3 regions of the Propionimicrobium sp. BV2F7 genome follow, and region 3 is predicted to be linked to each of the others. Evidence: riboswitches for the same ligand, from Rfam matches in the RefSeq annotation. Region 3 holds a riboswitch; each other region holds the start of a gene.
The links. Region 3 has a riboswitch for cobalamin ahead of HMPREF1255_RS07715 (anaerobic ribonucleoside triphosphate reductase). Riboswitches for the same ligand answer to the same signal wherever they lie in the genome.
Positions count from the first base shown of each region.

Region 1: another riboswitch for cobalamin. It lies ahead of HMPREF1255_RS06600 (iron ABC transporter permease); the one in region 3 lies ahead of HMPREF1255_RS07715 (anaerobic ribonucleoside triphosphate reductase).
Region 2: another riboswitch for cobalamin. It lies ahead of HMPREF1255_RS05960 (iron ABC transporter permease); the one in region 3 lies ahead of HMPREF1255_RS07715 (anaerobic ribonucleoside triphosphate reductase).

Region 1 is NZ_AZIS01000005.1:24,747-35,609, reverse strand. It holds gene HMPREF1255_RS06615 (MFS transporter) at 1-308, opposite strand, end outside; gene HMPREF1255_RS06610 (ABC transporter substrate-binding protein) at 630-1,718, opposite strand; gene HMPREF1255_RS06605 (ABC transporter ATP-binding protein) at 1,715-2,545, opposite strand; gene HMPREF1255_RS06600 (iron ABC transporter permease) at 2,542-3,588, opposite strand; cobalamin riboswitch at 3,692-3,872, opposite strand; gene HMPREF1255_RS06595 (ribulokinase) at 4,157-5,692, opposite strand; gene deoC (deoxyribose-phosphate aldolase) at 5,724-6,365, opposite strand; gene HMPREF1255_RS06585 (sugar-binding transcriptional regulator) at 6,368-7,162, opposite strand; gene HMPREF1255_RS06580 (galactitol-1-phosphate 5-dehydrogenase) at 7,324-8,361, opposite strand; gene HMPREF1255_RS06575 (cobalt-precorrin-6A reductase) at 8,509-9,237, opposite strand; gene HMPREF1255_RS06570 (NAD(P)(+) transhydrogenase (Re/Si-specific) subunit beta) at 9,248-10,738, opposite strand; gene HMPREF1255_RS06565 (Re/Si-specific NAD(P)(+) transhydrogenase subunit alpha) at 10,740-10,863, opposite strand, start outside.
Region 2 is NZ_AZIS01000004.1:346,733-357,595, forward strand. It holds gene HMPREF1255_RS05935 (alpha/beta hydrolase-fold protein) at 1-298, shown strand, start outside; gene HMPREF1255_RS05940 (DUF2156 domain-containing protein) at 370-2,760, shown strand; gene HMPREF1255_RS05945 (L-lactate dehydrogenase) at 2,793-3,761, opposite strand; gene HMPREF1255_RS05950 (ABC transporter ATP-binding protein) at 3,776-4,534, opposite strand; gene HMPREF1255_RS05955 (ABC transporter substrate-binding protein) at 4,534-5,529, opposite strand; gene HMPREF1255_RS05960 (iron ABC transporter permease) at 5,543-6,607, opposite strand; cobalamin riboswitch at 6,641-6,771, opposite strand; gene HMPREF1255_RS09430 (Rib/alpha-like domain-containing protein) at 6,889-10,863, opposite strand, start outside.
Region 3 is NZ_AZIS01000005.1:282,753-293,615, forward strand. It holds gene HMPREF1255_RS07705 (FAD-dependent oxidoreductase) at 1-240, shown strand, start outside; gene typA (translational GTPase TypA) at 352-2,211, shown strand; cobalamin riboswitch at 2,385-2,598, shown strand; gene HMPREF1255_RS07715 (anaerobic ribonucleoside triphosphate reductase) at 2,632-4,974, shown strand; gene nrdG (anaerobic ribonucleoside-triphosphate reductase activating protein) at 4,983-5,507, shown strand; gene HMPREF1255_RS07725 (ECF transporter S component) at 5,563-6,165, shown strand; gene HMPREF1255_RS07730 (ATP-binding cassette domain-containing protein) at 6,140-8,434, shown strand; gene HMPREF1255_RS07735 (ABC transporter ATP-binding protein) at 8,452-10,188, shown strand; gene HMPREF1255_RS07740 (ABC transporter ATP-binding protein) at 10,191-10,863, shown strand, end outside.

The sequences.
Region 1 (10,863 bases), 260 kb from region 3:
AGCGCCACCGGGATAGCCATGAACATTATCCAGCGCTTGAACTTGTAGCCGGGGCGCTTCAACGGGAGACGGTCAACGATGATGCCCATGCCGACGTCAGTAAAGGCGTCTAGAATGCGGGCACTCAAAAAAAGTAAACCAACGTGGGCCGGATTGATACCCACCACGTTGGTGTAGAACAGCATGAAGAAGGTCGACTGCAGGATGAATGTGAAGTCGTTGCCGAAGTCACCGAACATGTAGCCGAAGCAGTCTCTAAGCGAGAATGGCCGCTTATTGTTTAAGGTCGGATGGGACGTTTGTGTCATTGTTTGCTCCTTTGCAAACAGAAAATGGCGATTTTTTATTCGAATTTTGTTTGGCTTTAACCCGAAGTTGTAACGATTTACCTAAATCCTGAAACAGATTTCAGCAATGTTTGTAAACACAATCACTCGGCATATATTTACGGCGCTCTTCCGATTAATGCTAGAAAAATACCCGATTACAGATCGTTAATCTCTTTGTTGCCGGTTCTTTCTTTCCCAATCCCAAATCGTCGGTTTTTAGCGCGGTTCATGCTCAACTAGATAGCATTTTTGAAAAATAAAACGCGCCCCACAATGTGGGGCGCGTTAATCAAGATGTGCTTACTTTTGCTTCAGCCACTCGTTTCCGGCCAGCGAATCTAGCTTGGTCAGGTCCAGGTCCGACTTGATGTCGGTCTTGGGAGCCAGGCCGAAGTGCTCCATCGCCATGCGAATGTACTCCGCGCCCTCCACGTTTAGCGGTCCAGAGCACCACATCGCGTAAGGCAGGTTGACGTAGCGCTTCTCCTTCACCGCCTTCAGGTTCTTGGAGGCCGGGTTGGATTCGAGAGCCTGAATCTTTTCCTCGATGGTCTGCGGCGGGTAGTCGACGAAGAAGATGATGTCAGGATCAGCGGAAGCTAGACGCTCCCAGCTGACCTTCGTCCAGGTGTCATCGACGTCTTCAAGGACGTTCTTAATGCCCGCAGAATCCATCATTGCCTGCGGGGCGCCGAACTTGCCGCTAGATAAAACGGTGTCGGAAGCGGAGTCGAAGAGGAAAGCAGTCGGCTTCTTGTCCGGCTGCGGCAGCTTCTCGATCTCTTCGCGACGCTTGGTGATCTCGTCGGCAACCTTGTCGGCCTTGGCCTTGTTGCCGGTCATCGCACCGATATTGCGAATATCAGCATCCAGAGCTTCCCACGGGCTCATGGTGCCACGCTGGCTGCCTTCACCAGTGCGGCAAGCCTCGCTGAGCGTGTAGGTGAGGTAGCCCCGCTTCGCCAGAGAATCGGGATCGGTGCCCTTTTCATCACTGAAGCCGTAGCCATAGCCGGCGAAAACCACCTGCGGGTCGGCAGCAACGATGTTCTCAAGGTTCATGTACTCGGGCGAAACCTGGTTTAGGCCATTGATGACGTCCTCACCGTACTTGAGCTTCAAGACGCCCTCGTCACGCTTCAAGCTAGTGACCGCTGTGAGCTGGTCCTTGGCGCCAGCAGCCAGAGCGATGGAGATGATGTTGCCGTCGTTAGCCATCAGCTTGGTGACGGGAACCGTGTACTCCACCTTTTTGCCACAGTTTTCCAGGGTGAGCTTGCCAGCCTCGGCGCTAGAGTCGCCGCTACCGGAGGTGCTAGCTCCGCCACAGCCGGTGGCGAGCAGCGTTAGGCCCAGCGCCAGCGCCGGGAGACCTTTCCGCATTTTCATTTTTCTTCCTTTCCTTTGCTAATCAGCAGATGTGTTTCATGCGTCACAGGGTTGGGCGCCTGAATGGCCTCAACCCTGAAAGCTTCGTCCATAAGTTGGGTGTTGATGACGTCTTTCGGTTCGCCAAACGCGATCATCGAGCCGGCGTGCATGACTGCAACCATGTCGAAGTTGCGCAGCACTAGATCGAGGTCGTGGATAGCTGCGACGACAGTGCATTCGAGGGTGGTCAGCAGTTTCAGGAGCTTCAGCTGCCAAGCGATATCCAAGTGGTTAGTCGGCTCGTCGAGCATGAAGATCGGGGAACCCTGCGCCAGGCCACGCGCGATCATCGCCCTACGACGTTCACCGCCAGACAGGTGATCGCAGGCAGAATCGATGCGATCGTCCAGGCCCACCTGAGCGAGCGCGCTGACCACGATGTCCCTATCCTTGTGGACGTCCACCGACCAGGGCGCGCGGTGCGGAATCCTGCCCAGGTTGACCATCTCGCCTAGGGTTAGGGCCGCCGGCGGGCTTTCCTCCTGACCGACGAAAGAGATAATTCGGGCGCGCGTCTTCGGGGCGTACGCGGTGACGTCCCGCTCGCCGATCCGGACTATGCCCTCCACTGCCGGGTTGATGCCCGCGAGCGCGCGAAGCAGCGTCGACTTGCCAGCACCGTTCGTGCCCACCAGCGCCAGCTTGGTGCCGTAGGGCACGTCGAAGCTGACGTGCTTGACGGCGACGTAACCGCCGACCGCGGCAGCCACGCCACGGACGCTGATGAAGCAGCGTTTCCTCAGATAATCTTCGTCTTGGATCTTTTCCAGGTCTACCTTGCTCATGCGTCCCTACTTCCGAACGCGTAGCTGCGCCGGCCCATCAAGAACAGGAACAGCGGAGCTCCGACAACACCAGTAACCACGCCGAGTGGCATTTCCTGAGGCCTGGCGACGACTCGCGAAATGACGTCAACCCAAAGCAGGAAGACCGCACCACCAGCCGCGCACACAGGCAACATCCGTTTATGGAGAGCGCCGACGATCATCCTGGATGCGTGCGGAATGATGAGGCCGACAAAGCCGATACCACCTGCAACAGCAACCAGCACACCAATCAGCACGCTGGACCCGATGAACAGGCCGTTGCGCATAGCACCAACCCGTATGCCCAGGGCTGCCGCAGTTGAAGGACCGGTCATCAGGGCGTCCATCCAAGAAGAAATTAGCATCAGCGCTACCAAAGAAATCGCTACGGCGACGACCGGCACGATCAGCTTTTCCCAGGTGGCGCCAGCAACCGAACCGAGCATCCAGAACATCACGGAGTTAGCCGCGCGATTGTCATCGGAAAGAAAGACCATGAAGGAGGCAAGCGCGCTAAATGCCGACGACATCACGACACCCGCGAGCACCATCCTCAGCGGCGTCAGGCCGCCTTGGGCTTGGGCGATGAAATAAACCGCGGCGCTAGCCGTGATCGCACCCACCATCGCGCCTAGCGAAAGAGCGTAGACACCGACGCTGCTGAACACGCCGAGGACGATTACCGCGGTGGCGCCGACGGAAGCACCCGACGAGATGCCCAGCAAGTACGGGTCTGCGAGCGGATTTTGGACGAGCGTCTGCATTGCCGCGCCCGCGATCGCTAGCCCCGCCCCCACCAACAGCGAAAGCAAAGCCCTGGGTAGACGCAATTCCCAAATGATCGTGTCGAACGGCGATGTTGTCGCTGTACCGGTTAATCGTGCCTTGACGATTTCGAAGACGTCTTCGACGGGAACTTTTTCTGCCCCAAGCGTCAGCGAGAAGAGCGCACTGACTATGGCTACTATCACTAAAGCAACGACGATTGGCGCGACCGGCAGCCTACGAAATTTTTTCGCCATCGCTACCCGCAATTCAAGGTTGTGCGCAGGAACAAAGATTTACGGTCGCCAAAAGAGTTATGACCCATTTTCCTTCCAAGTTTCTGGCCCTTTTCGCGAGGGCGTTAACCAAGAACGAATTGAAAGGTTTTCGGACTCAGGATCCATCAATTTCGGCGCCTTCCCGGTTTCCCAGTGGCTTCGTGCCGAATCGTCTCCATCACCGCTGCGCGTCAGTCTCGGATTCTCACCGATGTTCCCTGCCATCAATTAATTAGGTGATACTCAATTCGCTTGCTAGCAAAGTAACACTTCCGTAGTGGGACGGCAAGCAAATCCATGTTTTGGCATTGTTTTGCCCAAGGATTTAGGACGAAAAGTGTCATTGTGTCATTTTTGGCTCGTAGACGAGCCAAAGTTGACTCAAAAAATAAGTTTTTTACTTCTGCAAAGGTTTCACACAACGTCAGGGCCTAGGGCGGGGCAAGACGGGCAACCATTATCACCGGAATGTTCAGCTGCGAAGATGAAACGAGGGCGCCACAGGAATCATCCGGTAGCGCCCTCGTCTTTTCAGTAAATAAATTGGTTACCCAGAAACATGCTGCGCCGTCTTGCGGCTAATAGGAGCTAAAGCTTCATATATCTCTAGATAGCGTTTGTGGTAGAACTCGTACTCGCTTGTGGCTTCAGGGTTTGGCTCGATCGAATCGGCCATAGTCACCATCGCCTTTGCAGCACTGCCAATATCATCGTGCAAGCCGGCACCTATTGACGCAAGAATCGAACATCCCATAAGCGGGCCCTCAGTGTTCTTCGGGAACAACATTGGAACGCCCGTCACGTCAGCATGCATTTGCATCCAGAATCTTGATTTCGTCGGGCCACCAGATACGACGACCTTTACCGGGTCGAATCCCTTTTCCCGGAATGTGTCGAAAATTGTCTTAGTTCCGTAACAAACAGACTCTAAGACTGCCCGATACAAATGACCTTCTCCGTGAGAAAGAGTCAACCCTGTAAACGCGCCACGAGAGTAGGGGTTAGAGAATGGCGAACGGTTGCCTTGGAAGTGATCGAGCGCGATTACACCATCACATCCGATAGGGATTTCTTTTGCCAAGTCATTCAGGTAGTTATACAAACTGGCAGAGTCGTCACCGTGCTTGTGGGCCTCAACGGTGAACTTATGCGTAAACCAGTTATTCACAGAACCGGAAGAAATCTGGCCTGCCTCGACCGTGTACTGTCCAGGGATAATCGCATCAAAGTACGCTCCCCAAATCCCCTGGGAATAGATTGCCTGATCGGTCTGGCCAAGCATAACGTGTGAGGATCCTGTGATCAGAGCCAAAGATCCTTCATCCACAACGCCTAGACCAATAGCCCCAACGTGCGCATCGATGCCGCCCATAGTGACTGGTATTCCAGCTTTAAGGCCCAGTTCACTAGCTGCCTTGGAGCTAAGCTCGCCAACTACCTCGCCCATCTTCAAAACAGACGGAGGAAGTTTCCTTAACGCGTCAGGGATTCCTGCCTTTGCATAAAGGTTAGTAGGCCAACCCGACCAGTTGGAATCGTAGAAATACTTACAGGTAGCCGTACAAATCGACATCGCCCACTCTCCGGTGAGCTTGAAGTTCATCCAGTCAATACAGTCGGCGAATACCTCAGCCTTCTCGTATACCTCTGGCTCATTCTTGGAGAGCCACATCAGCTTCGGGATGCCCCATTCAGCGGAGACAGTCTGCATACCAGCGTACTTAAGTGCAGGATCGCCAGTATTCGTTAGCTTCTCTGCCTCGTCAGCTGCCCTAACATCCATCCAAAGCAATGCAGGCCTTAAGGGTTCGCCGTCCTTATCGCAAGCGACAACAGTGGCGGAAGTACCATCGACGGCGATACCGCAGATTTGTTCAGCCGAGACAGTTTCAAGCAATTCGGCCAACGAGCCTTTCAAGCCACCCCACCAGTCTTGAGGGTTTTGTTCAGCCCAAGCCGGCCTTGGGGTGTATGTCTCTACAGCAACTGAAGCCGTAGCGATCATTTCGCCCTCTGGGGTAACAGCAGCAACCCTTACTCCACCCGTTCCTACGTCTATGCCTAGTAATAATTGATCAGTCATTTTTTAACCTCGTTGTTAATAGATAATTGGTTTATTTTCCTAGAACCGCGCGAGAGCTAGACAGGCCGAGCCTATTGGCGCCCGCATTAATCATCTTTTCGGCTGTTTCTGCATCTCTAATTCCACCCGATGCTTTCACACCCATTTCTTTGCCGACCGTTTCGCGCATTAATTTCACAGCTTCTACGCTTGCGCCACCGGCTTTGTGGAAACCTGTAGAAGTCTTTACAAAATCCGCATTTGCTTTCTTAGCGCATTTACAAACTTCAACAATTTCCTCATCTGTTAATACAGCGGATTCAATAATGACTTTGAGAACTACATCGTTGGGCAAAGCATCACGCACCGCCTTAATGTCGGAAGTGACGTATTCCCAATCGTGTTCCTTGGCTTTTCCGACATTGATCACCATGTCGATTTCATTTGCGCCATTTTCGGCCGCTTTTTTAGCCTCAAGAGCCTTCACCTCGCTGATGTGCGCTCCGCTGGGGAAGCCACATACAGCAGCGACTTTTAGCGTTTCCGGTACGGTAATTGGAAGCATACTGGGCGAAACACATACCGAATAAGTTCCAAGTTCGACGGCCTCATCGATAATTTTTTTTACATCTTCTGCGGTGGCTTCTGGTGCCAACAGAGTGTGGTCAATTAAATTTGCGGGTACTCCGGACATTATTACCTCTCAGATAAAACTTGTTTAGCCGTATTTTCGTCTGTGATTAAAGTGGTCATAAAACCACCTTTTAAAGCTGCACGAGTTATTGAAGCTTTATTCTCACCAACGGCTACAGCAATTGATTTTTTTATTTTCTTCAGCGCCTCCAAATCGACGCCTATCGTCCTGGATTCGAGTTCTTCGCTAACTATTTCCCCGACGCCGTTAATGAAACGACCGAGGATATCCCCGACTCCGCCTTTTGCTCTTAGCCGAGTCACTTCATTTTTAGTAATGCACCCTGATTCGACTAAAACTGAGTCGAACCTCAGCGCACCAAGAGAAAAAATAGCTACGTCTGCTTGACGCCCCATTCCTAGAACATCAGCAACCACAGGATCAGCGCGAAGAGCTGATGCAAGTGAAGGTTTTGAAACTACTGCAGGGCTGGGCAGCCCTCTAGCTTTCCCGTTTGATTTTTGCGCAAAGCCCAGTATCGTCTCCTGCACCGATTGAGCGGCCGATAAGGTGGCGACCCCTCCATTTAGTTGAACGACCATAGGGTCTACGGCCCAACCTTCTTCGAGTTGCTTTGCTACTCTCCACAAGGTCCTGCCCCATGAGACTCCAACTAATTGAGGCATCGGGCGTAAATTAGCTAGATACTTTGCAGTCTGGTTGGCTACGGCAGTTACGGTGTCGTCGAGCTTAAGACGATTTCTCACGACTATTGTTTCAGTAAGTGAAAACCGCTTAGCGAATTCTTTCTCAAGCTCTTCAACACGTGCGTAAGGATCAATGATCTCTATAGACACGTAGCCCTCTTCATAGGCTTCTTGCAGTAGACGCCGGACTGTCCACCTTGAACAGCCCAACGTCTCTGCAATTCGGGATGTTGATTCTCGCTCAAGAAAATAAAGCCTTCCAGCCTTCAAGACCTGCTCTCTGCGAAATTCGCTGGGAAGCTTCATAACTATTATTTACGAGTCTTTTCGGGCATGAAGATCACTTTGGAGCTGTGAATTTCACGGTTGTACATCTTCTTGATGGTTTCCGCCACAGCATCAAGTCCCAATTCGTGCGTAATCATGAATTCCCACTTGAGGTCTCCAGAGTGAAGCTTCTGCACCGTAGTTCGCCATTCATGGCCAGGGAACGGAGCAGAGAAGGAGTTCCAGGATCCTAAGATTCCGCCTTCAAGTCTCATCAAGCGCGCCCAGCTTGCATCGGAAATAGTGATGTCTGCGTTCGGGATACCGATTAGGACTACTTCACCATGGCGCGCCATGACAGAAACTGCCAGGTCGGGCACAACTCGCGCTCCAGAGGTTTCGATGATGACGTCATAGCCACCGCCGATGTCACCTAGCTCCTTCCAATCGCTAACAGCCTTGTCAGCGCCTGCTTCCAGAGCTAACGGAATCTTTTCCTTCGTAACGTCGATAGACACTACCTCTGAAGCACCCATCAGACGAGCCCATTGGATAGCAAACAGACCGATCGGGCCACCGCCACCAGAAACAGCAACACGAGATCCAATAGTAAGCTTCGTGCGAAGAATAGCGTGCAGCGCGATAGCTGCGGGATCAACCATGGCTGCTGCTCGCAGATCCAGATCTTCAGGCACCTTCAACAATAGATCTGCCGGCCCGCAGACGTAATCTGCATAGGCACCATCACGACGCGAACCGTAGTAATCGTAGTCTTCACAAAGCGAGAAGTGGCCCTGCTGGCAAGGCCCACACTTGAAGCACGGAAGCATCGGTGGGACGGTCACATGATCTCCTGCCTTAACGGAAGTGACTCCTTCGCCAACCTCCTCTACGACGGCGGAAAATTCGTGGCCAGTAATTAGCGGAAGCTTGTGTGGGCCCTTCTTGTACATACGGTCAAGGTCTGAACCGCAAACGCCACAAGCAGCGACCTTCAGTAGTGCCTCACCGGGACCGGGCTTCGGGGCTTCGACTTCTTCTAGCCTGATGTCGTCGACACCATGCATAACAACTGCATTCATTTTCGACACGTTTTGTCCTCCTAAACGTTTCTGCAAGCTTCATTGCTTGTTCGTAACACGTTAGGCTCAGCGAATCGTTGTCCGCGTCAAATATGCGCAATCTGCACCGATGGTGCAAAGAGATTTATAGAAAAATTTGGTCTGCCGCTAGACGCGTTTGGCCAGCAAAATGAGTTTTTGGATTTCGTCGAAGTTGTCGCACACCGTCACGCCGTCGGGCGGGGCCGGACGGGCGACCATGATCACCGGAATGTTCAGCTTGGCAGCGGCGTCGAGTTTGGCAGCAGTGGCGTCGCCGCCGGAATCCTTGCTGACAATCGCTCGCACTTTTTCGGTCTTCATCAGCTCGAGCTCGTCGTCGAGGCTGAACGGGCCGCGCCTAGCGAGCACCCGCCAGCCATCCGGGATCGGGTCGCCGCGCCACTCAGCGACTCTGGCCAGCGCGCGCGGCACGTCGTGATAGAACTTAACGGGCTGGCGGCCGACGGTGAGCAGCACCACCCCGTCGATCTTCGCCGCTTCGCGTGCGGCTTCCTCGTGGCTCGAAACCCACGTCCACCCCATGGCATCTGGGCGCGCTAACCAGCCAGGCCGCGAATACCTAATCACGGGCACGCCAGTTTCGGCGCCTGCGGCAGCGGCATTCTTGGTCATCGTCTCGGCGAAGGGGTGGGTGGCGTCGACGATGACGGAAATGTGCTCGTCGCGCAGATAATCAGCCAGGCCCTCTGCGCCACCGAAACCGCCGACGCGGTCGCCCTTTGCCGCCTTCGTGCGGCCGGCTACGGACTCGATGACCTCGGTTTCTGGCAATAAACGAAGCTGAGCGGCAAGCGAACGTGAGTCCGCGGTGCCGCCCAGCAACAGAATCTTCATGAACCGAATACTAGCCAGTAATCGCCTTCACCGATTCCCTGGCCGGCAGCGCGGCGTTAATCGCGCTGACCGAATCCTTCGCGTCCCCGAACAACATGTAGGTGTTGTCGTTGAAGAACAGCGGGTTCTCGACGCCGGCGTAGCCCGGCTTCATGGAACGCTTGAAGACGATGACCTTCTTGGCGTCCCAAACCTTCAGCACAGGCATGCCGGAGATCGGCGAGCCTGGCTCCATGGCTGCGGGGTTGACGGTGTCGTTAGCGCCGATCACCAGTGCCACGTCGGTCTGGTCGAAGTCGTCGTTCACCTCGTCCATCTCGAACACGATGTCGTAGGGCACGTGGGCCTCGGCGAGGAGCACGTTCATGTGGCCGGGAAGACGACCTGCGACGGGGTGAATCGCGAACTTCACGTCCACGCCCTTGTCGGTGAGCTTCTTGGCCAGTTCAGCAACCGGGTACTGCGCCTGGGCAACCGCCATGCCGTACCCGGGAGCAATGGTGACGGTGGAGGCATCCTCGAGCTGACTGGCCAACTCGTCGACGGTGATCTCCTGGATCTCGCCCTGTTCGCCGTCAGCCTTCTTGGCCGCAGCCTGCCCGAAACCACCAAGAATGACGGAGACGAACGAACGGTTCATTGCCTTGCACATGATGTAGCTGAGGATGGCACCGGAAGCACCAACCAGCGCGCCGGTGACGATCAGCACCGGAATACCCAGGCTGAAACCGCTGAACGCGGCCGCAAAACCGGAGTAGCTGTTCAGCATCGAGATGACGACCGGCATGTCCGCGCCGCCGATGGCAGCTACCAGGTGGAAGCCGAGGAACAGGCTCATGAGGGTCAGCAGAATTAGCGGCAGCCAAGCCAGGCCCGTAGTGGTGTTCTGGAACCAGACACCGCAGCCGATAATACCCACCAGCAGAGCCAGGTTAATCAGATTACGACCCGGCAGCGTCAATGGCTTGCTAGGCAGCTTCTCGGCAAGCTTGCCCCACGCCACGATCGAACCTGTGAACGTAACAGCACCGATGAAGACGCCGATCCAAACCTCAGCCATGTGGAAACCGAAGTTATCGATCGCCACGCCGTCGTTGAGCATGTCGCGGTGCTCGATGAAGACGTTGAAGCCGATCAGCACGGCGGCCAGGCCGACAAACGAGTGCAGCTGAGCAATCAACTGCGGCATGCCCGTCATCTCGACCTTCATTGCCTTGATGACGCCGATGACCGCACCAGCGATAACGGCGATCAGCAGCATGATGATCGGGGCCAAACCAAGACGCCCCATGAAGGCGGGCATGGTCTCGTGCCAGTTTTCGCTGTGCCAGCGCTCGGGCGCTGCGGCAGCGACGATCGTCGCGATGCAAGCCAAAAGCATACCGAGAACGCCGAACGCGTTGCCGCGCTTGGAGGTCTCGAACTTGCTTAAGCCGGCCAGCGCGAAAATGAATAGCAGGCCGGAAACAATAAATGTTGCGTTTACGAAATTAGCTAACATGTCAGCCCCTCTTGAACATCTTGAGCATGCGCTGGGTGACGGTGAAGCCACCGAAAATGTTGATCGAAGCAATCAACACTGCGAATGCGGCCAGGATCTTGACGACCCAGTTATCGTTTGCCAGC
Region 2 (10,863 bases), on a different contig from region 3:
AAGCCTAGGCGATCGCAACCGCACCCTAAATGAAGGTTTCGGCGATCTGGCTAATTTTCAGCAAAACAATCCAAAAGATTTGATGGCGAAAAATAGCTATCCACAGATTGCCGGAATTTTTACCGCCGGCGACGACGACGAAAAATACGGCCCGCCGACCACCCAGTTGGCTCAGGCCGCCCGGAATGCGGGGATGAATGTTGAATTGCGTAACTATCCCGGCGGACATTCCTGGGCACTTTGGAATCATGCTTTAAGCGACCAGATTGATTGGCTATGCGACCGTTTAAACACTTAATCGCCCGCGTGGGGCGGCTAGCAAAATATGGCGTAACAAAGGCGCCCGTAACGCTTACCCTATTGATTTTTATGTGGGCCGTGCTGGTGACCACTGGGGTACGAATCCCTAGCCGGCTGCTGAACCACTTCGGGGTTGGCCCGGCTGGACTATTTGACGGTAAATGGTGGCCGGCACTGACTTCGGCTTTCTTCGCCAGCCACGTCGGTGCGGCGGTTGGCTGCACGATTCTGCTAGTTGCCATCTCGGCCCGCGTCGAAGCCAAGCTAGGCAGTATTCGTTTTTTCGTCATCGGAATTGCTGGGCAGGCTATCGGTGCTTTAGCCACGGCGGTAAGCGTCAAATTTTTGGGTCTATTCAGCGCCACTGAACGCAGCCTGTATAACGCGTTGGACGTCGGCTGCACTCCCTGGTTGATGGCTGTTTTACTGGCCGCCACCGGAAAGCTTGACACCCTTTGGCGACGGCGCGTGCGCACGAGCTCTTTCGTCGTGCTTTTCACCTTGCTTGCCTTTTCTGGTCATTTGCAGGATTTCGAGCGGCTATTCGCCGCACTTTTTGGCCTGGCGGTTGGCAGGTTGGCCTGGCAGAAAAATTCTCCTAGCCGCTCGCTGATCGGCACGACTCACGAAGGCCGGGTGCTGGTTTCGTTAGTGCTGGCTTCAGTTAGCACAGCGACTATTCTGACTGTTTTTGCCCCGCATGCTATTGGTCCGCTAGCTCAGATCAGCGCAATGATCCACGGCCCTGATTTTGACGCAGATGCGCTGGCTCATATCTGTGACGACCCTACCCAAGACCGGCTGTGTCGTTACACGCTTTCGCGAGCGGCCAATTATTCTCTGGGTGCAGCGCTAACTATGCTGCTGCCCCAATTCACCTGTTTGGTTCTGGCCGAAGGGCTGCGTCGGGGACGAAGGCTGGCTTGGGCGTTAGCGTGTGTCGTGAACCTGCTCATCGCGGCGATCGCGACCCTGAACATGTTGGGTCAGCTGGCGCTGTTTGAGGCGGTCAATGTTGTCCGGCTAATTATTCCGGTTGCTTTGCCATTGGCGATTCTGGTTTTGCTGGTGGCAACCCGCAGGTGGTTTAAGGTCGTCACCCCGAAGGCACCCATGCGGCGGCTGTTATTGACGGTTGCGGCTGTTTTCGTCGTTTCTTTGCTGGTCTGTGTTTTCGTTGGCGCGGCTTCAGCCGACGAGTTCTATCCGCAGGCCACTGTCTGGGCATTGATTGGCCAATTTTTTGTTCATTCGGCACCGATGTGGTCAATGGGGCTGCTGGTTGCGCCGATAGTTCCAATGACTTTCTTCACCCAGTTGGTGTTGACTTGGGTTCCGATGCTGCCTTGGTTGACGCTGCTGATTGGTTTGCTGCGAATCTTTTTGTACACCGGAGCGGTAGAAACTGTAGCTGAGCGTGATCGGCTGCGCGATTTGCTGGTGAAAAATGGTGGTTCGTCTTTTGGCTGGTGGGCCACCTGGCAAGGTAATTCGTACTGGTTCAGTAAGGATTCGGCTGCTGGTTTGGCCTATCGTCCCTGGGGTGGGGTGGCTTTGGTAACCGCCGATCCGGTGTGTGCACCGCAAGACCTCGACAAGGTAGTTGCCGAATTTTCCGCTTTTGCTACCGATGCTGGACTGATCCCGGCGTTTTATTCGGTTCATGCCCCCTGCCAGGCCGCGACCAGTCGGCTGGGCTGGTCCCGTCTGCAGGTTGCGGAAGAAACCATTTTAGACCTGCCAGACCTGGAGTTTAAGGGTAAAAAAATCCAGGACGTCCGCACTGCCATCAACAAAGCGAAAAAACAGAATATTTCAACACTTTGGACAACTTTTGGGGATGCTAGCCCAGCCGTCGTCGCACAGATTTTGACGATCTCTGAGGAGTGGATGAAGGCTAAGAAGCTGCCTGAGATGGGCTACACCCTTGGCTCTATTGACGAGCTGAAAGACCCTAATGTACGGCTACTAATTGCGCTTGATGAGGAACATACTGTTCATGGCATCACTAGCTGGCTACCGGTCTATAGGCAAGGTCAGCTAGTTGGCTTAACCCTAGATTTTATGCGTCGACGCTCACACGGTTTTTCTCAGGTAATGGAGCTTTTGATTGCCCAAGCAGCATTGGACGCAAAAGCTGAGGGGTTGAGTTTCATCAGCCTTTCGGGGGCGCCGCTGGCTAATATCGAGTCGCAGACCGATGGCTGGCTCGAGTGGCTGGGTAAAATTTTGGAGCCGGTTTACGGGTTCCGTTCGCTACTGGCTTTCAAGTCGAAATTCCAGCCTCGCTATGAACAGATTTTCTTGACGATTCCGGCACTCTCAAATTTGCCTGCGGTTGGACTGGCTATCGGCCACGCCTACCTTCCTAGCGTCAAACTGCGCGAGAGTATGCGGCTGAGCGGCGAGCTAATCCACGGCAACAAGAAGGCTGCTCCTGGCGTAAAAAATAATCCGTAGTCGGATCAAATTTTACGCCAGGACCCATGTGGCTAGTAGCCCAGGCTGGTGGCGGCCTCGCGGATCTGATCCGCACTTGCCCTCAGCTGCGAAAGCTCGGATTCACTGACCTCAAGCTCCAGTTGACGGACCGCGCCACGAGCGCCAACGATCGTCGGCACCGACATGCAGACGCCGCCGATGCCGTGCCAATTGGTCAACATCCTCGAAACCGGTAGCACCGCTCGCTCGTCGCGCAGGATCGCCTTAATGATGCGGCAGGCGCTGACACCAATCGCGAAATTCGTCGCGCCCTTGCCCTCGATGACCTCGTAGGCGGCGTTCACGACGCGCTGCGACATCTCGTCGAGCTTCTCCCCGGTGAAGCACTTTCCGTTGCCAAATTTCCAGTCGAGGATGGGCACGCCGCCGATACTAGCGGTGCTCCACATCGGGGTCTCGGAGTCGCCGTGCTCGCCACACATGTATGCGTGCACGTTGCCGGTGGCGACAGCACAAGTCTCGGCGATCAGCTGACGAAGCCTGGAAGAGTCCAACACTGTGCCTGAACCGAACAACCTCGACGGTGGCAGCCCAGAGATCTTCAAAGCGGCCTGGGTGGTGACGTCCACGGGGTTGGTCACCATCAGAAAGATGGCGTCTGGGGAGCGCTCGACCAGCGGGGGAAGAATGTTCTGCATCAGCTTGACCGTCGAACCCGCCAGGTCTAGGCGTGACTGGCCAGGCTGCTGTTTGGCGCCAGCGGTGATTACAACGACGTCCGAATCTGCGGTTGAATCGACGTCATCGGAGCCTTCGATGAGCGCCTCGGGCACGAACTGGCCACCGTGGATAAGGTCGAGGGCTTCTGCGCGGACCTTAGGCCCGTTGATGTCCTCGAGAACGATGTGCCTGGCGACGCCTTCGATCATCGCCGCGTATGCCAGCGACGAACCGACCGCACCGGCACCGACAATAGAGAGTTTTGAACCTTCTCGACGGCTGTCAATGTTTGAAATCATCGTTTTCCTCACTCTTATGGGCGGTTATCAAATAGCAGGTTCACACGGCCGCCGGATTCAACCGTGCGAACCTTGAGCCCATAAATAGGCTCCAAAATTTGGGGGGTGAAAACTTGAGTGGGAGTTCCTCTGGCAGCAACCTTACCGCCATCGAGGAGGATTATCTGGCCGCAGCACCGAGCCGCCAGGTTTAGATCGTGAAGCACAATTACCGTAGTCCGCCCGAGCTCCGAGATCAGGTCTAGAAGCGCGAATTGATGCCGCAGATCTAGGTGGTTGGTCGGTTCGTCCATCAGCAGGTGCGAGGACTGCTGGGCGATCGCGCGGGCGATCATCACGCGCTGACGCTCACCGCCGGAAAGATTTGTGACTAGCCGATCGGCTAGGTCTGTAAGTTCGACACGAGCCATCGCTTCGTCGACGAGGCTCTGGTCGGCGTCGTCGCCGTATCCAATCAGATGCCGGCTAGCCAGCCTGCCGAGGCCGACGGCATCACGAACGGTCAGCGGCAAAACCGCATCGCGTTCCTGAGCCACCACGGCTATTTGTTTGGCGATTTCTCGCCTACTCAGCTCGGCAATGTTTTTGCCGTCCACCAGCACTTCACCAGTGTCTGGCTTCAGAGCATTGTGTAGCGCCATCAGAAGGGTAGATTTTCCGCACCCGTTGACGCCGACTACGCCAACCACCTCGCCGTCAGACACGCTAAAGCTAACGTCGGAGATAATCCGACGTTTTCCACGGCTGACGGAGAGGCGGTTGACAGTAATCATTACTTCTTCAGCAGCTCTCCGAGCTTGACGGCGCCGTCAACAGACAGGGTTGTCGGCGGGTCGGTGAGGACGAACGGCAGGTAGACGATCTTGTCATTCTTCACAGCCTGCAGGCCGTCAGCACCGGCGTAACCCTTGAGGATCGCCTTGGCTTCCTCCGGCGTGGAGGAGTCGGCCATCAGCACGATCCACTCGGGGTCCTTTTCGAGAAGGGATTCCATGGATGCGTCGAATACGCGCTCCTTGGAGTCGTCGTAGACGTTCTTCAGGCCATTGGCTTCGAAGATCGGCTGAACCATGGAGCTGGTTCCGTAGGTGTAGAACTCGGTGGATCCCGGCATCACGAACAGCGCTGCGGCATTGGCCTTGCTGCCGGAAGGAGCTGCCTTCTTGACATCCTCGAGGCGCTTGGCAACCTTGTCCTTAACCTCCTTGGCCTTGTCCTGAACGCCGAACATGGTGGCGATCTTGTCGATCTCGTTGTAGACGAGATCGTAAGACGCGTGATCGGTGGTGTAGCCCGGACACATCGCGTCGGGCGAGTACAGCGGAACACCGGATGCCTTCAGCTTTTCACGGTCGGCGCCCTCGTCATAACCGAAGACGACGTCGGGGTTTACAGACAGCGCGGCCTCGGTGGACACTTTTGCGCCGCCGGTGCCGGTGTCGCCGGCCTCAAGTTGCGGGATGGCGTCGAGAGCCTTGTTCATTTCGGGGTAGCTCTCGTCGATGCGGCGGTTACCGGACTTGGCGACTACTTTGTCGGCCAGGCCTAGGTCGTAGAGGATTGAGAAGTCGGTTTCAGAGAGCAACAGAATGCGCTCCGGAGCCTTCTCGAATTCCAAAGTCTCGTTGCAGCTTTGAATCTTGGCAGGGAATCCTGCCTGCGCGGCGGACGATGCCGGAGCTGAAGACTCGCTTTCAGCATTGTTACTGGAACATCCGGTGAGAGCAAGACCGAGCGCTAGCGCTCCGGCGATGAGTTGTTTCCTCATTCTTTTTCCTTTCTTAACTTGCACGCCGTTGCCTCTTAATGAGGACTACTAAACAAGGCGCACCAATTAAACCTGTGATTACCCCGATCGGTAGCTCTGCAGGAGCAAATGCGACGCGGGCGATTGCATCCATCCAAACCAGGAACAGCGATGAAGCGAGTGCTGATCCGAGCACTAGGAAGCGATGTGAATATCCGATGAATGATCGAATGACGTGCGGCACGATCAGCCCGACAAAGCCAATTCCGCCTGCCGCCGCCACTGCTATTGCCACTGAAGCCGAAACGATAATCAGCATGACGACCCGCATCCTCGATGCATTCACTCCCACCGACTCGGCCGTTCTGTCTCCGCTCGCCAGAGCGTCGAGGATCGGGCCGCAGAAGAACATCACAGCCGTGAAAACCACGGCAACGATCACTAACAGCGGGAGTTGCGGCCACTGTGCGCGAGCCAACGACCCAAGCATCCAGAACATAACGGCCTGCGATGTTTCGGGGCTGCCAGAAGAAAATATGAGCAGGTTCGTTACTGCCTGAAAACCGAAGCCAGCTGCAAGACCTGCGAGTATAAGCTGCAGTGGCGTCGAGCCTTGACCGGCGACTGCCATCACCATCAGCGTAGCTATGAGTGCTCCCGCGAAAGCCATGCTGCCCGTGACCATGTAGTTGGACGCGCCGAGCACGATAATCGAAAGCGCCGCGCCAGTCGATGCACCGCTAGAAACGCCGAGCACGTAAGGCTCCGCCAGCGGGTTACGCACCAACGCCTGCAGAACGACACCCGCAACGCCCAGAATCGCGCCAACAGCCAGCCCAGCAATGATTCTTGGGACACGATTCTGCCAGACGATCGCATCGATGGCTGGCGTCCAGGTTTTATCGACGTTGAAACCAAGATGATCGAGTGTGACACCAACGATGTCTGGGATGCTCACGTTTGCTGACCCGAAAACTATGGAAAGCAGCGGGGTGAGGACCATCAAGAGCAGCAGAATTACAAGACGCACATTGCGCTTGCGTTTATTTTTTCTCCGCCTCAGGATTGTGCTCCCCTTGGCGGTAGCACTTTCCTGCATTCGGTTACTTTCGGTCGGGCCGGTTCGCGCGGCTAATGATACCTGCCGGTTAGAGGTCGGACTCGACTTACGTCTTACCGTTGCGCGTCAGTTTTGGGTTCTCACCAAATTCCCTGTACCGGCTATTAGGCAAGTTCGGATTGCCTAACAAATAGATATTCTTACACTACTTAACAGTTTTAGCAATGAATCACGCCTTGTTACGGCCAGTTGTTTCCAAACAAGAAGTTTGGGCCGCCCCAAGTGGGACGGCCCAAACCTCTTTATTTAGCTAGCAGCTGTTAGTGCTTGCGACGACGGATCGCGTAAGCGCCAGCACCAGCGGCAATCAGACCAAACGCTGCGATAGGCAGTGCGTCGGCGCCGGTGGTCGGCAGACCAGCCTTTGCCTTCTTCTTGAACTTCTTAGCCTTCTTGCCCGGGTCGTTCGGGTCAAGCGGGTCGGTGCCGTTGGCAATCTCGTCACCGTCGTTGATTCCGTCACCATCGGTGTCAGCCACGTTCGGGTTGGTAGGCTTGCCGCCATTCTTGGCGCCAGTGACCTCGTCACCGTCAGTCAGGCCGTCGCCGTCAGTGTCCGGGTTCAGCGGGTTGGTGTTACCAGGCTTGCCGTTCGGGTCGAACTTGTCGTTCTTGAACGGGTTCTTGGTGCCGTTGACCTCGTCGCCATCGTTGATGCCGTCGTTGTCGGTATCGGCCTTCAACGGGTCGGTGCCGGTAGCACCGTCCTTGTTGACCTTCGGGTTACCCTTGTCGTCCTTAACGGCATTACCGTTCTCGTCGACGTCGGTGCCAGCCTCCTGGCCATCATTCAGACCGTCGCCATCGGTGTCACCCTTGTTTGGGTCGGTGCCGATGTTCTTTTCGCGACCGTCAGAGATGCCGTCACCATCAGTGTCAGCCTTCTTCGGATCGGTATTGGTGGCGTTGTCCTTATTGACCTTAGGAGTACCGTCATCATTCTTGGTCGGGTTGCCCTTATCGTCAATATCGGTACCGGCCTCTTCACCATCCTTCAGACCATCACCATCAGTGTCGTCATTCTTAGGATCGGTACCAAGGTCCTTCTCACGACCATCAGAAACTCCGTCATTGTCGGTGTCGGGATTCTTCGGGTTGGTGCCGTCCTTCTTCTCATCCTCGTCCTTGACGCCGTCGTTGTCGTCGTCATCATCTTTAACGTCGGGGGTGCCGTCGTTGTCGGAATCGAGCTGGAAGATAGCCTCAGCCTCGTCGGCAGTTGCGCCGTCGGGGTAGGTGACTACAACAGGAACCTTAACCTCTTCAGCGGTGTCGCCCTTGAGGTCAGCCTTGGCAGGAGCCTTAGCGGTGACAACACCGGTCATAGGATCGACAGTCACAGTCCAGCCTTCTGGGGCCTTCCAGCCGTCCTTGATCTGGTACTTGGTGCCTTCCGGAGCCTTCTTGTCGCCGGCGTAAACCGGAGCGGCAGTCTTGGACTCGCCAGGAGCAACTACAACGGGATCACCGTAACCAGGCTGGTAGTCAGCAACAATCGGGCAGCCGTCCTTGTCGACCTTGGTGCCAGCAGGGGTGTCAGCGCACTTGTCCTTGGAGTTCGGAACACCGTCGTTGTCATCGTCGCCGTCCTTGACGGTAACGGTGGAGGTGTCCAGAACCTTGTCACCGTCCTTGACCTTAACAACGATCTTGTCGCCGTCGTTCAGATTAGCAGGAACCTTGACAACTACGTTGCCATTCTCATCGATGGCACAAGTAGCGCCCTTGTCGGCCTCGCAAGTAACAGTCTTCGGCAGAGGACCGTTAGCCGGATCCTTGTCGAGAGTTACATCAGAACCAGGAGCACCAGTGCCGTCATTCCATGCCGGGCAACCATTGTTGGAGGCCGGACCAGCAATAGTCGGGCAGTTATCCTTGTCGTTCGGGACGCCGTCGTTGTCGTCATCTTTAGCATCAGGCTTAGTAACGGTAACGGTGGAGGTGTCTAGAGTCTTGTCGCCATCCTTAACGGTGACGTTAATTATGGTGTCAGGAGCAGCATTTTCAGGAACCTTAACGGTCACGTTGCCGTCCTGGTTAACGGTGCAGGTAGCGCCGTTATCTGCCTCGCACTTGACGGTATCTGGCAGCTTGCCGTTAGCAGCGTCCTTGTTCAGAGTTACGTCAGAACCAGGAGTACCCTCACCATCACCCCAAGCAGGGCAACCCTTATTAGAGGCCGGACCAGCAATAGTCGGGCAGTTATCCTCAGCATCCGGAACACCGTCATTGTCGCCATCAGCAGGCTTAGTAACAGTCACCTTAGAGGTGTCCAGAGTCTTGCCGTCCTTGTCCTTAACAGTAACGGTGACCTCGGTGCCAGGCTTAGCGTCCTTAGGAAGCGTTACCTTGACATCACCGTTCTCATCAATGACACAAGTAGCGCCATTATCAGCCTCACACTTGGTGTCCTTAGGCAGCGGACCATTCTTCTCATCCTTAGGCAGGACTACATCAGAACCAGGCTCACCCTCACCATCACCCCAAGCAGGGCAACCCTTATTGGAAGCCGGACCAGCCAAGTCAGGACAGTTGTCCTTGTCGTTCGGGACGTTGTCGCCGTCGTTGTCGTTAGTGAGAACCTCAACCGGAACGTTAACGACCTCAGAAGAGCGGTCGGGGTAGGTGATCTTTACGGGGATCTCGTACTTACCGGGCTTGGTTTCGGCGGTCGGAGCTACCTTGATGGAACCATCTTCGGCGCAAACCTCTACGGTCTGGAACGGTGCTTTGCCACCGAGTTCGAACTTGGTGCCCTCAGGAGCCTCAGCCGTCTCCTTATCAGGAGTGGAGGTGTTATCGAAGGTCGGCTTGGCAATGACGATTTCCTTGCCAGCCTCAACCTTGGAGTCCTGGACGTAAGCCGGCTCGTAGGTGTCGGCGTCAGAAGGCAGAACCTTAACGGGAACCCAAGTCTTAACAGTGAGCTTCTGCTTATTGTTTAGCGGATCGGTCATAGTGACCTCAACCGGAATGCGGTAAGCACAAGGGTTAACATCTGCACCAGGCTTTACAGTCACTACACCATCGGTACCAATAGTTGCCCAGTCCTTAGCGCCTTTACCTAGCTTGAAAGTTGCATCCGCGGGGAAACCAAATTTGCCATCAGAGATCTTGTTAAGACCCTTGGTTTCCCTGGTTGCGTAAGGCTTTTCGGTTGCCTTAGTGCTGCCCTTCTTAACCTCGATTGCATCGTACTTCGCATTGAGCGTACGAACGATGAAAGAGTCAGCAGAGAGTTCGTTATCCGCAGCCATCAGCGTAGCGGTGTAAACCTCTCCGTCTTTAGCGTTCTCAGGTACCCGGAAGTTCGCCTTGCTGGCATCGCTCAGTTTCGTCAAGCCTTCAGTAACCTGAACGATCTTGCCATTGGAATCCTTCCAAACAATCTTATTCGGAAGGGGAGACAACTCTTTACCGGCCAGCTTCAACTCAGCGGTCTGGCCAGGCTGAGCAAAGTTGTCCTGAGCGTCAAAGTTAGTGATGTCCAGCTCTACCTGAACGCTAAGCACCAGAGCCAGATTCACGTTGTACCAGTTGCGGCGGATCAGATTTTCAGCCGAAGAAGGCTGCGGTGTCCAAGAGGCGTTCGAGTTGAACATGTTGAACGTCGGGCGCATGAACGAGGAATAATTCGGAACAGGCTTACCGTTCTTGTCTAGAACGAACATGTACATGCGGTCTACATCAGCACCAGCATTCTCTGGCAGCCGAATGGTGTACATGCCTTTTTCGTTAGTGAGAGCGGTATAAGTGCCCTGTATGTATTCGGGATGATCAGTAAGCATGTCCCGAACAGCAACTTCCCTGTCATTAACGTTCGGTGTTGCCTTGCGGAGCTGAGCAAGCGCGGCCTTCCCCTCAGCGGTAAGCATGGAAAGAACTACCTTGTAGCCTTCGACAGCGACATCACCGGAGTTATTAAAGTTGGGACCAGTAGCCGAATTAGCTAAATCACCAGCGGCCGACTCAAACCAGACCTTGCCGGAGACCGAATCAGTTACAGAAAGATCAGTCGCCGGGGCGGTCAGAGCACCCTTCTCGTCGTGGATCCATTCAGCCTTAGGGCGAGTCATATAATCATTCGGCATGGTGTACATGAAGACTGCTGTGCGCTGCATGTTTGTGCCGATTAGGGGGAATTGCCCGAGATTATTGCCAGTTACGGAGTTAACGAGGGAACCGGGGAAGAATCCGCCAGCCTGACGAACCATGGACACATCATTGCCAGCAGG
Region 3 (10,863 bases):
ATGAATGACGAGGGTCACTTCGCCAAGATCCTGGCCAAGCCGGATGGCACGTTGCTCGGCGCGCACATCGTCGGCCCGCAGGCGACTTCTCTGCTGCAGCCGATTATTTCCGCAATGGTGGCCGGTCTTAGCGCCAGGGAGGCAGCGGACAGGCAGTTCTGGCCGCACCCGGCGCCCGTCGAGGTCGTGGAAAATGCGCTGCTCGGCGTCGCAGAAGAAGCCGAAAAACTAAACGCCTAGGCAGGACTATTGCGTCCTTTAGGGCGAGTTATGAAAGTGGTGGTGTCAACCGTATTTAGCGAGCGGGCCTGCGGGGCGTACACTTTTTGAGGTTTAACTTAAAGGAGACTGATGCCAGTACGTGAAGATCTACGTAACATCGCTATCGTCGCACACGTCGACCATGGCAAAACTACGCTCGTTGACGCCATGCTTTGGCAGTCTGGTGTTTTCCGAGAGGGCGCGGATGTTGCCACACGGGTGATGGATTCGATGGATCTTGAGCGCGAAAAGGGCATCACCATTCTCGCTAAGAACACCGCAATACGTCACAACGTTGGCGGCGCCGAGGCGGTCATCAACATCATCGATACCCCCGGTCACGCTGACTTCGGCGGCGAGGTTGAGCGCGGCCTAGAGATGGTTGACGGCGTTCTGCTACTCGTCGACGCATCGGAGGGCCCGCTGCCGCAGACTCGCTTCGTGCTCAGCAAGGCACTGGAAAAGAAGCTGCCGATCATCGTTGTTATCAACAAGGTGGATCGTCCTGACGCCCGCATCGAGGCCGTTGAGGAGGAAACCTACGAGCTGTTCCTAGACCTAATCGCTGACGACGACGAGACGGGTCTCGACTTCCCGGTCGTCTACGCCTCCGCCAAGGCCGGTAAGGCATCTTTGAACCGTCCCGCAGACGGTGAACTGCCCGACAGTAACACGCTCGAGCCGCTGTTCAAGGTGATCATGGACACCATCCCTGCTCCGACCTACGAGGAAGGCGCGAGCCTGCAGGCCCACGTAACAAACCTCGATTCCTCGCCGTACCTTGGCCGCCTAGCGCTTTGCCGCATCGTCGCAGGTGAAATCACCCGAGGCCAGACGGTCGCCTGGATCCGTCGTGACGGCTCGGTCAAGAACGTTAAACTTTCCGAGCTCCTGATGACCGATGGTCTGGAGCGCGTCTCCGTAGAGAAGGCAGGCCCTGGCGACATCATCGCAGTCGCTGGCATCGACGAGATCACCATCGGTGAAACTCTCGCCGACCCGGAGAACCCGGTTGCTTTGCCGCTTATCCACGTCGACGAGCCTTCGATTTCAATGACCATCGGTATCAACACCTCGCCGCTTGCCGGGCGTTCCGGTACTCAGCTGACGGCTCGTCTGGTTAAGAACAGGCTCGACGCCGAGCTCATCGGTAACGTATCCATCCGTGTTCTGCTCACCGAGCGCCCAGACACCTGGGAGGTTCAGGGCCGTGGTGAGCTGCAGCTCGCCGTCTTGGTGGAGATGATGAGGCGCGAAGGCTTCGAGCTTACCGTCGGTAAGCCGCAGGTCGTCACCCAGGAGATTGACGGAGTAACTCAGGAGCCGACCGAGCGCCTGACCATCGACATCCCCGAAGAGCACCTTGGAGCAGTCACCGAGCTGCTTGGTCAGCGCAAGGGGCAGCTCGAGAAGATGTCGAACAACGGTTCCGGCTGGGTTCGCCTGGAATACGTAGTGCCTAGCCGTGGCATGCTCGGTTTCCGCACTGAGTTCCTGACTAACACTCGAGGCACCGGCATTATGAACCACGTCTTCGAGGGCTACACGCCTTGGGTTGGCACGCTGCGCACCCGTCAGACCGGGTCGCTGGTTGCTGACAGGCAGGGCACCGTCAATAGCTATGCATTGTTCAACCTGCAAGAGCGCGGCACTCTGTTTGTTGCTCCGGGCGACGACACCTACGAGGGCATGGTTGTCGGCGAGAACTCTCGTCCCGACGACATGGATGTCAACCCCACCAAGGAAAAGCATTTGACCAACATGCGTTCGGCCACCGGCGACGAGCTTGAGCGGTTGATTCCGCCACGCAGGATGAGCCTGGAGCAGTCGCTGGAGTATTGTGCTGCCGACGAGTGCCTAGAGGTCACCCCGGACGTTGTTCGCGTCCGCAAGGTTCTGCTGGACGCTCGCGACCGCGCGAAGGCCCGCAACCGAGCTAAGAACTCTTAATCGAATAAACTCTAAACGTGTGGGTCATGCTTTCGGGCGTGGCCCACATCTTTATTAATTTGCCCACTCCGCACGAACGCGCATCGACTATTTTGGCCCATTCGGCGGACGCAAGAATCTTTTCGTTTAACCGGTTCGATGGTGTGTCCGGGTGGATATGGCACAAGATCAGGAGTACCTTATCTAGTGCTGGTTCACCACAGTGGCCACTAGATGCAGTGGTTTTGGGGTGACGCAAGAGGGAATCCGGTGAGAATCCGGAGCTGTCCCGCAGCGGTAATAGGGAACGAACGGCGAACAGAAGCACTGGCTGAAAAAGGCTGGGAAGCGCGCTAAGTAGGTTTTAGCCCTTAAGTCCGAATACCTGCCGGCATATCGCAAAGAGGTTTTGCGATTTAATCCGAGCTTCGAGGAGAAAGCATGTCGGTTGAAACGCGCGCGCACACGCACGTCATTACCCCAATTTCTATTCACAAGCGCGATGGCAGGGTCGTCGATTTCGATCTAGGCAAGGTCATCGACGCGCTGACCAAGGCATTCGCCGCCACGGATCAAGACAACCCCAAGCAGCACGCACATCAGGTTTCGTTCGGAGTGCTCGCAGAGTTGCAGCGTCGCGAGCTGAGCACCCCGAGCGTCGAGGATGTGCAGAACATCGTCGAGGACACCCTGATGCGCTACGGCTATCCTCACACCGCGAAGGCCTACATTCTTTACCGCAACGAGCGCACTCGCGCCCGGGAGGCGCAAAACCGCCTGATGCAGTCGTTCGACAAAATCACCTTCGGCGCCGAGATATCGGATGCTCAGCGCGAGAATGCCAACGTCGACGCAAATTCCGCAATGGGCACCATGCTCCAGTATGGTTCCGAATCGGCCAAGCAGTTCAACATCCTTCGGGTGCTTAACCCTGATCACGCCGCGGCTCATGTCGCAGGCGATATTCACATTCACGACCTAGACTTCCTGACGCTGACCATGACCTGCTGCCAGATCAGCCTTCGCGATCTGTTCAAGGGTGGCTTCTCAACTGGCCACGGCGTCATCCGTGAGCCCAAGTCGATCACCTCTTACGCCTCGCTGGCCTGTATTGCGATCCAGTCCAACCAGAACGATCAGCATGGCGGCCAGGCGGTGCCGAACTTCGACTACGACATGGCCGATGGCGTGCGCATGACCTTCAATTCCATCTACCGCTCGAACCTCGCGAAGGCGTTCAGGCTTTTCGGTGCCGAAGAAGCCGCCGAAAAACTAGGTGATGTCGAGCTGCGCGCAAGGCTTTCTGCCACCGACGACGTTTTGAAGCAAGAGGCCGAAGAGCTCTCGGAGGCACTCGGAATCGAGTTAAAGACCGTTGTCAAGGTGCAGAAATTCGCTCTTAAAGAGGCCGAAACCGAGACTCGTCGTGCCACCTATCAGGCCATGGAAGCCTTCCTGCACAACCTGAACACTATGAATTCCCGTGCGGGGGCGCAGACTCCGTTCTCTTCAATCAACTTCGGAACGGACGTCAGCGCGGAGGGCAGGCTCGTCATGCAGCAGCTGCTGCTGGCGACGGAGGCAGGGCTGGGCCACGGCGAAACCGCGATCTTCCCGATCCAGATTTTCCGTGTCGCAGAGGGCGTAAACCTGAACCCCGGCGACCCGAATTACGACCTCTTCCAGCTGGCCTGCAGGGTCAGCGCCAAGAGGCTGTTCCCGAACTTCTCGTTCCTGGACTCGCCCTTCAACCGGCAGTACTACAAGCTCGGCCACCCGGAAACCGAGGTCGCATACATGGGCTGCCGTACGCGCGTCATGGGCAACGTCGCCGACCCCACACGCGAGATCACTCACGGACGTGGCAACTTGTCCTTCACGTCGATCAACCTGCCGAGACTGGCGATCGAAGCTAGGGGATCTATCTCCGAGTTCTTCAAGAGCCTAGATTCCGAAATCGATCTGGTCATCGACCAGCTACTCGAGCGACTAGCCATCCAAAGCAAGCGTCGAGTCTGCAACTTCCCGTTCCTGATGGGGCAGGGCGTCTGGATCGACTCTGAGAAGCTCGATTGGAAGGATCAAGTGGCGGAAGTGCTAAAGCACGGCACCTTAGCCATCGGCTTCATCGGCTTGGCCGAGACCCTGATAGCGCTGATCGGCGAGCATCACGGCCAGTCGGAGAAGGCCCAGGCGCTGGGGCTGGAGATCGTCCGCCAGATGCGTCGTCGCACGGACGAAGCCGCAGAGAAATACCGGCTCAATTTCTCGTTGATTGCCACTCCCGCCGAGGGGCTGTCAGGGCGCTTCGTCCGCATGGATAAGGAGCGCTACGGCGACATCGAGGGCGTCACCGACAAGGACTACTACACCAACTCGTTCCACATTCCGGTGGCATTCAACATCAGCGCCTTCGACAAAATCCGCCTCGAGGCTCCCTACCACGAGCTGACCAACGGCGGGCACATCTCCTACATCGAGCTTGACGGCGACCCAACCAAGAACCTCAGTGCATTTGAGGCCGTCGTAAGGCAGATGTATGCGTCTGGAATTGGCTACGGGGCCATCAACCACCCGGTCGACCGCGACCCGGTTTGCGAGTTCACCGGATGCATCGATGATGAGTGTCCGAACTGTGGCCGTCACGAAACTCCCGATAAGCCGTTTGACCGCATCCGCCGTATCACCGGATATCTAGTTGGCACCCTCGACCGCTTCAACGACGCCAAGCGCGCCGAAGAAGCAGACCGCGTCAAGCACGGCTCAAGAAGCCCCCTGATCTAGTGGTCAAGATCAGGGTCGCGGGCACCTTGAGTGATTCCATCGTGGACGGGCCCGGCCTGCGCTACGTGGTGTTCACTCAGGGTTGCCCGCTTGCTTGCAAGGGGTGCCACAACCCGGCGACTTGGGACAACAACGGTGGCAAAGAGTTAGACGTTGAGCAGATTTGCGCGGATATGTTCGCAAATCCGATGCTGACCGGTCTGACGCTCTCAGGTGGAGAACCCAGCCTGCAGGCCGGTGCTTGCGCACTGCTAGCTAAAGCCGCAAAGTCTAGGGGCATGAGCGTGTGGTCTTACTCGGGATACCGAATCGAGCGGCTGCTCGAACGCTCACGCACACAACCCGATATCCTCGCATGGCTGAATGCTCTCGACGTGTTGGTGGATGGCCCTTTCGTTCTAGCTAAGAGAACGTTGAGCCTTCCTTGGCGCGGCTCCACCAATCAGCGACTGATTGATGTGCCAGCAACACTATTGGCCGGCGTGGCAGTGGAATGCGCTAAAACGAATATCGAAAGCTATTCACAAAATTAAGCACCAAGGGTACCCTTAGTTGAGAATCGTTTTCTTTTTAACTTAGGAGTGCAGAGTGGCGCAAGACCAAAAGGCCGGCGAGACCGTCCACACATCCGCGCGTAAGGGGCTAGCGAATTCGGTTTTGGGCACCCGAAACCTGATGATGGTGGCGGCGCTTTCCGTCGTCGGATTGATACTGCTTATCCCCTTGAACTACATCGCCCCAGCGTTCGGAGCATCCCCTAAATCCGTTTGGATCGGCTGCTCCATGATGGGCCTTTGGGTGATTCCGTATCTGCTGCCCTCGACGGTTGTGCGGCGCCCAGGTGCGACGATGGTGGCTTCGTTGATCATGGGCGTGATATCGATTTTCACCACTCCGGCCGGCCCGTCCGCCGTGATAGGTAATCTGATCGGCGGCGCATTCATCGAGTTGCCTTTGGCCTTTACGCTCTACAAAAGGTGGAACAACTGGATGTTCATGATCTGCGCTGGCCTTTTCGGCACCCTGAATGGAATGATGTACCTGGCGCTGCTTAGTTCCATTACAAGCGCAAAAATGAACTCCTTAATTGTGGTTACGTCCATTGTTTCGGCCTTACTGGGCGGCCTGGCGACAATCGGTATCACCAAATTGCTTAACCGGGCCGGTGTCGGCGTGGCTAACCGTGCCTGAGTCGCTGGTGGGCACCGCTGGAGTTTGCGACGTTCAGCTAAGTGTCGAGGGTCTATCGGCGCATTATTTGGGGCAGGAACGTTGGGTGCTTGATGAGGTTGGCCTGAGCAATTTAGCCGGCCAAGTCAGCGCGGTGGTCGGGCCATCGGGATGTGGCAAAACTACATTGGTGCGCACGATTTGCGGCCTGGTGCCACACTGCCTGCCGAGCGAATATCGCGGTAGCGTCAAACTGCAGGGTGTCGAGATCGCCGACGCGAGCGTCCAGTTCATTGCCGAGCGGGTGGCATATGTCGGTCAGAATCCGGATGCTGCCATCATCACTAGAAGCGTCCACGACGACATCGCCTTCGCGCTACAAAATCTTTGTTTACCCGGCTGTGAAATTGAAACGAGGGTTCGCGATGCGGCCGAAAAGGTTGGGCTGACGGATTACCTTTGGGCCGACCCCTGGACGCTTTCGGGTGGGCAACGTCAGCGGCTGGCGATCGCCGTTGTGTTGGCGATGAGTCCTAAGCTGCTGGTCTTAGATGAACCAACTTCAAACATTGATGCGCTTGGACGTCAACAGTTTTATCAGCTAATCAGCCAGCTGGTGGCTGCCGGCACTGGCGTGGTGGTGATAGACCACGATCTAGACCCGATTCTGCCGATCGTCGATCAGGTAATTGCCCTTGATGCCGAGGGCGCAGTCATTGCCGCTGGCCCACCCAGGCAGGTTTTTTATCAGCACACCACCCAGCTCGAACAGGCCGGCATCTGGTTACCGCGGGCGGTGCGGGCAGGCAATACTCAAGCCTTGACCTGCCAGGAAGCCGAAATTGAGCTGCCAGGGTTGGAGCAAGTTTGTGGCTCTCAGGTGCGCTACTGGCGCAAGGAAACATCGGGCTGGAGGTTGGTCGAAGAAATCGACAACTGCCCGAAGGGCCAGCCGCAACTGGAACTGAAAGACTTCGCGGTTCCCGGACGTTCGCCTGCCATCAGAGCGCGGTTGGCGGGTGGTGAATTTGTCGGGCTGCTTGGGCAAAACGGCGCAGGCAAAACTTCTCTGCTCTCAGCGCTTGCCGGGCTGCTCAGCTTCGACGGGCAAGCACAGTTGGAGGGTTCGCGTCTGCGCAAAGGCAAACATGGCATCGGCTACGTGTTCCAAAACCCCGAACATCAAATGGTGGCGGCAACCGTCGAGAAAGAGCTGGCGGTTGGCGGGGCCGATGCGCAAACCGTCGAAGATCTGCTTGCTCGCTTTCATCTGGAGGCGGTCAGTCAGCAACACCCGTTGACGCTTTCTGGTGGCCAACAGCGCAGACTTTCGGTTGCGACGATGGTGGCCGAGCAGCGGGCTATCATCGTCCTAGACGAGCCGACGTTTGGCCAAGATTGGGACAACACCTGTGAACTGATGGACTTCATTGGCCAACTTTGCGCTCAGGGGCACACTGTCTTGATGGCCACTCACGACATCGAGTTGGCGTTGGATAACTGCAGCCACCTGATTGCCCTGCCAGCTAGGCAAAGTCAGCCGGCCGAGCCTAGGCATAATGGGCGAGAGAATCGTCGCGGGCTGTTTAGTGCTTTGAATCCGCTGACGCTGTTCTTCGCGCTGCTGCCGCTGATGGTGACGATCTTCGTAGTCAAACAGGCCTCGCTGAATCTGACTTTGTTATGCCTGGAAACTGTGCTGATGTTTGCAGCTAGGGCGCAGCGAATGCGCACATTAATCGGCGTCTTGGCGCCTTGGGCGGCCACCGGATTTCTGTTTTGGGTTTTCTCGCGGGCAGACGTGCTGGAAAACATCTCGAAAATGCAGGACCCCGGCGACGCACTAACCGCCGGCAGCGGCATCGGAGCGTTGCTTTCGCTGATTTTCCTATCCGGCATGGCCAGCCAGCCGGAGGAACTGCTGGTGACGATGAGCACGACATTCAAAGTGCCGTATCGAATAACTTCGGCGGGCACTGCTGCGGTGGCCTTCGTCACCCGCTTTAGCGAGGATTTCGCCTTGATTAGAACCGCGAAAGCGCTTCGCGGGGTGGGTGACAAGGCAGGACCGTTGGCTCCCGCGCTCAGATGGTTCGGTTCTTTCTTGCCGCTGGCGATTCTTGCGGTTCAGCACGGCGAGCGGGTGGCGCTGTCGATGGATTCTCGTGGCTTTGGCGCCTATCGAAAGCGAACTGAGTTAATCGACGTGCCATGGCGGCTCGTCGATTGGGTAGTTGTGGCTCTGCTTTGGCTCTTAGCGGTGGGGCTGTGGGTTTTCTTGCCAGCCTGATTGATTAGGAAATGTGAATGAGTGTTTCAATTAGCAATATGTTGAGGCCCGCCCGAACCTCGATGATAGTTTCCGGGCTTCTAACCGCCACAGGTGCGGTTTTTAGGTTAGCTCCCTTCGTGGCGATGCAACAGATGGCAGCAATCTGGCTGGGTGAAAAACACCCCGAAGGCTGGTCTGGCAACCCTTGGGTGCTTGCCCTTGTCGCGCTGGTTTGCCTGCTCGCCTCCCAGCTGCTCTACATGGGTGGGCTTGGCGTGACGCACCTCTCCGAGGCGAAGCTGAGGCACAAGCTTCGTCGTCGCGTGGTTGACTCGATCGGGTCGCTGCCGCTGGGCAAAGTGGAGGTCATTCCGCACGGGCGGCTGCGAAAGATCGTGTGCGACGACACCTCCGCCATCCACACGCTCGTCGCCCATGTGCCAGGCGATGCGACGAACGCCGTCGTTTCTCTGCTGGCCGGGTTTGTCTATCTCATGGTCGTCGATTGGCGGATGTGCCTGGCGCTATTTGGCATCTGGATTGTGGTGGTCGTCGGATTGCAGGCCGCCCACATGCGCGGCTACGCGAAGATCACCGAACGATTCGGCGTCGCCCAGACTGATCTGGCCTCGGCGACGGTCGAGATGTTGGAGGGCATCAAAGAGATCAAAAACTTCCAGGCCGTTGATGCCACTAGGACGCGCTTTAACCGGGCCCGAGAAAAGTTTTCGGACATCTCCTACGAATGGGTCAGCCAGTCCGGCAAGGCGATCAGCGCGACAGGGGCGCTGCTTCGTCCAGCCGTCATTTTTGTCACTGTGGCGATTCTGTCGGTGGTATTCGTCAATAACGACTGGATGCTGCTTTCTGCCACGCTGCCGTTCTTTCTGGTGGCTCCGGGAGTTCCCGATGGGCTTTCGGTGCTGCTTGGCATGACGCAACATATTTACGACGCCAGGCTGGCCTCGCAGACCACGGCAAAGCTGCTATCTGAAGAACCCATGCCCGCCGGCGACTTCGCCGACGGTGACGGCCAGGCTCCCGGCCAGGTCGAAATGGTCGACGCGAAATTCTCCTACGAGCCAGGAGATCCGGTTATAGACGGGATTTCTTTCGTCGCGCGCCCAGGAACGGTTACCGCGCTGGTCGGGCCGTCAGGCGGCGGAAAATCCACTCTGGCGAAACTGATCGCCAGATTCTACGACCTGGATGAGGGCACTGTAAAGGTGAGTGGTGTTGATGTTCGTCAAGCTAGTTTCTCCTGGCTGCTTTCCAGGGTGGCAATCGTGCTTCAAGACATTGCGCTGTCGAACGACACCGTGTTTAACAACATAGCCCTGGGCAAACCGACTGCGAGTCTTGAAGAAGTGCAAGAGGCAGCGAAAAGGGCCTGCATCCACGAGCGAATCACACAACTGCGCAATGGCTACGACACAGTGCTCGGCGAAGAGGGCGGTTTCTTGTCCGGCGGCGAACGCCAGCGCGTCACCTTGGCTAGGGCCTATTTGCAGGATGCGTCGATTCTGATTCTCGACGAGGCAACCGCACAGGCCGACCCGCAGTCCGAGTGGCAGATCCATCTTGCGCTATCCGGTCTTGCCAAGGGCCGAACGGTGATCATGATCGCGCACCGGCTGGCCACGGTTCGCGACGCCGACCAGATCCTCGTCGTCGATGGCGGACGAATAGTTGAGCGCGGAACCCACGATCAGCTGCTGGCGCATGATGGCAAATATTCCGCCATGTGGAGCCTCCAGATGGAAGGTGAATAAACATGTGGAAGTTAATGACTCGAATTGTCGATGCAGGTAAATTGCGTTCGAACATTGCTTGGTTCGTGGTTTCGGCCATTCTTCAGGGGCTCACGCTGGCCGCGATGATACCGTTCCTGCGCTCCTTCTATTCGCGGTCTGGCCAGACACAAACCTGGCTAATCGTGGTGGTTGCGCTGGGCATAGTCACATTTGTCATTGATGCTGTGGCAATGTTCTTGTCCTATCGGGTCAGCGTGTACGTGATCTGTGACTCGATGATTTCGAGTCTTGCCGAACACGTCCTGGCGCTGCCGCTCGGCTGGTTCAACGCCCAGCGCGAAGCGGCCGTGGCAAACGCCAACTCGAAAGAGGTTAACACGCTTTCACACTTGGCCTCGCTGGTTATTCCGAGCCTGTGCAATGCCTTCATCACGCCTCTGGTGGTGCTGGTGGCCACGGCCTTCGTGTCTTGGCCGCTTGCTTTGATAATGGCCGCGGTGATCGTCCCGCTCTACCTGATTTGGCGCAAGATGTCGGCCGCTACCACCAGGGCCAATGAGCTGGAGGACCGAACATCGCGGTTGGTGGCTGGCCGCCTGATTGAGTTCGCCCGACTGCAACCAGTTTTGCGAGCCACCGGTCGAGTGATGAATTGGGAGCCTGTGGTGCAGGCGCTCGATGCGGACAGCCGCG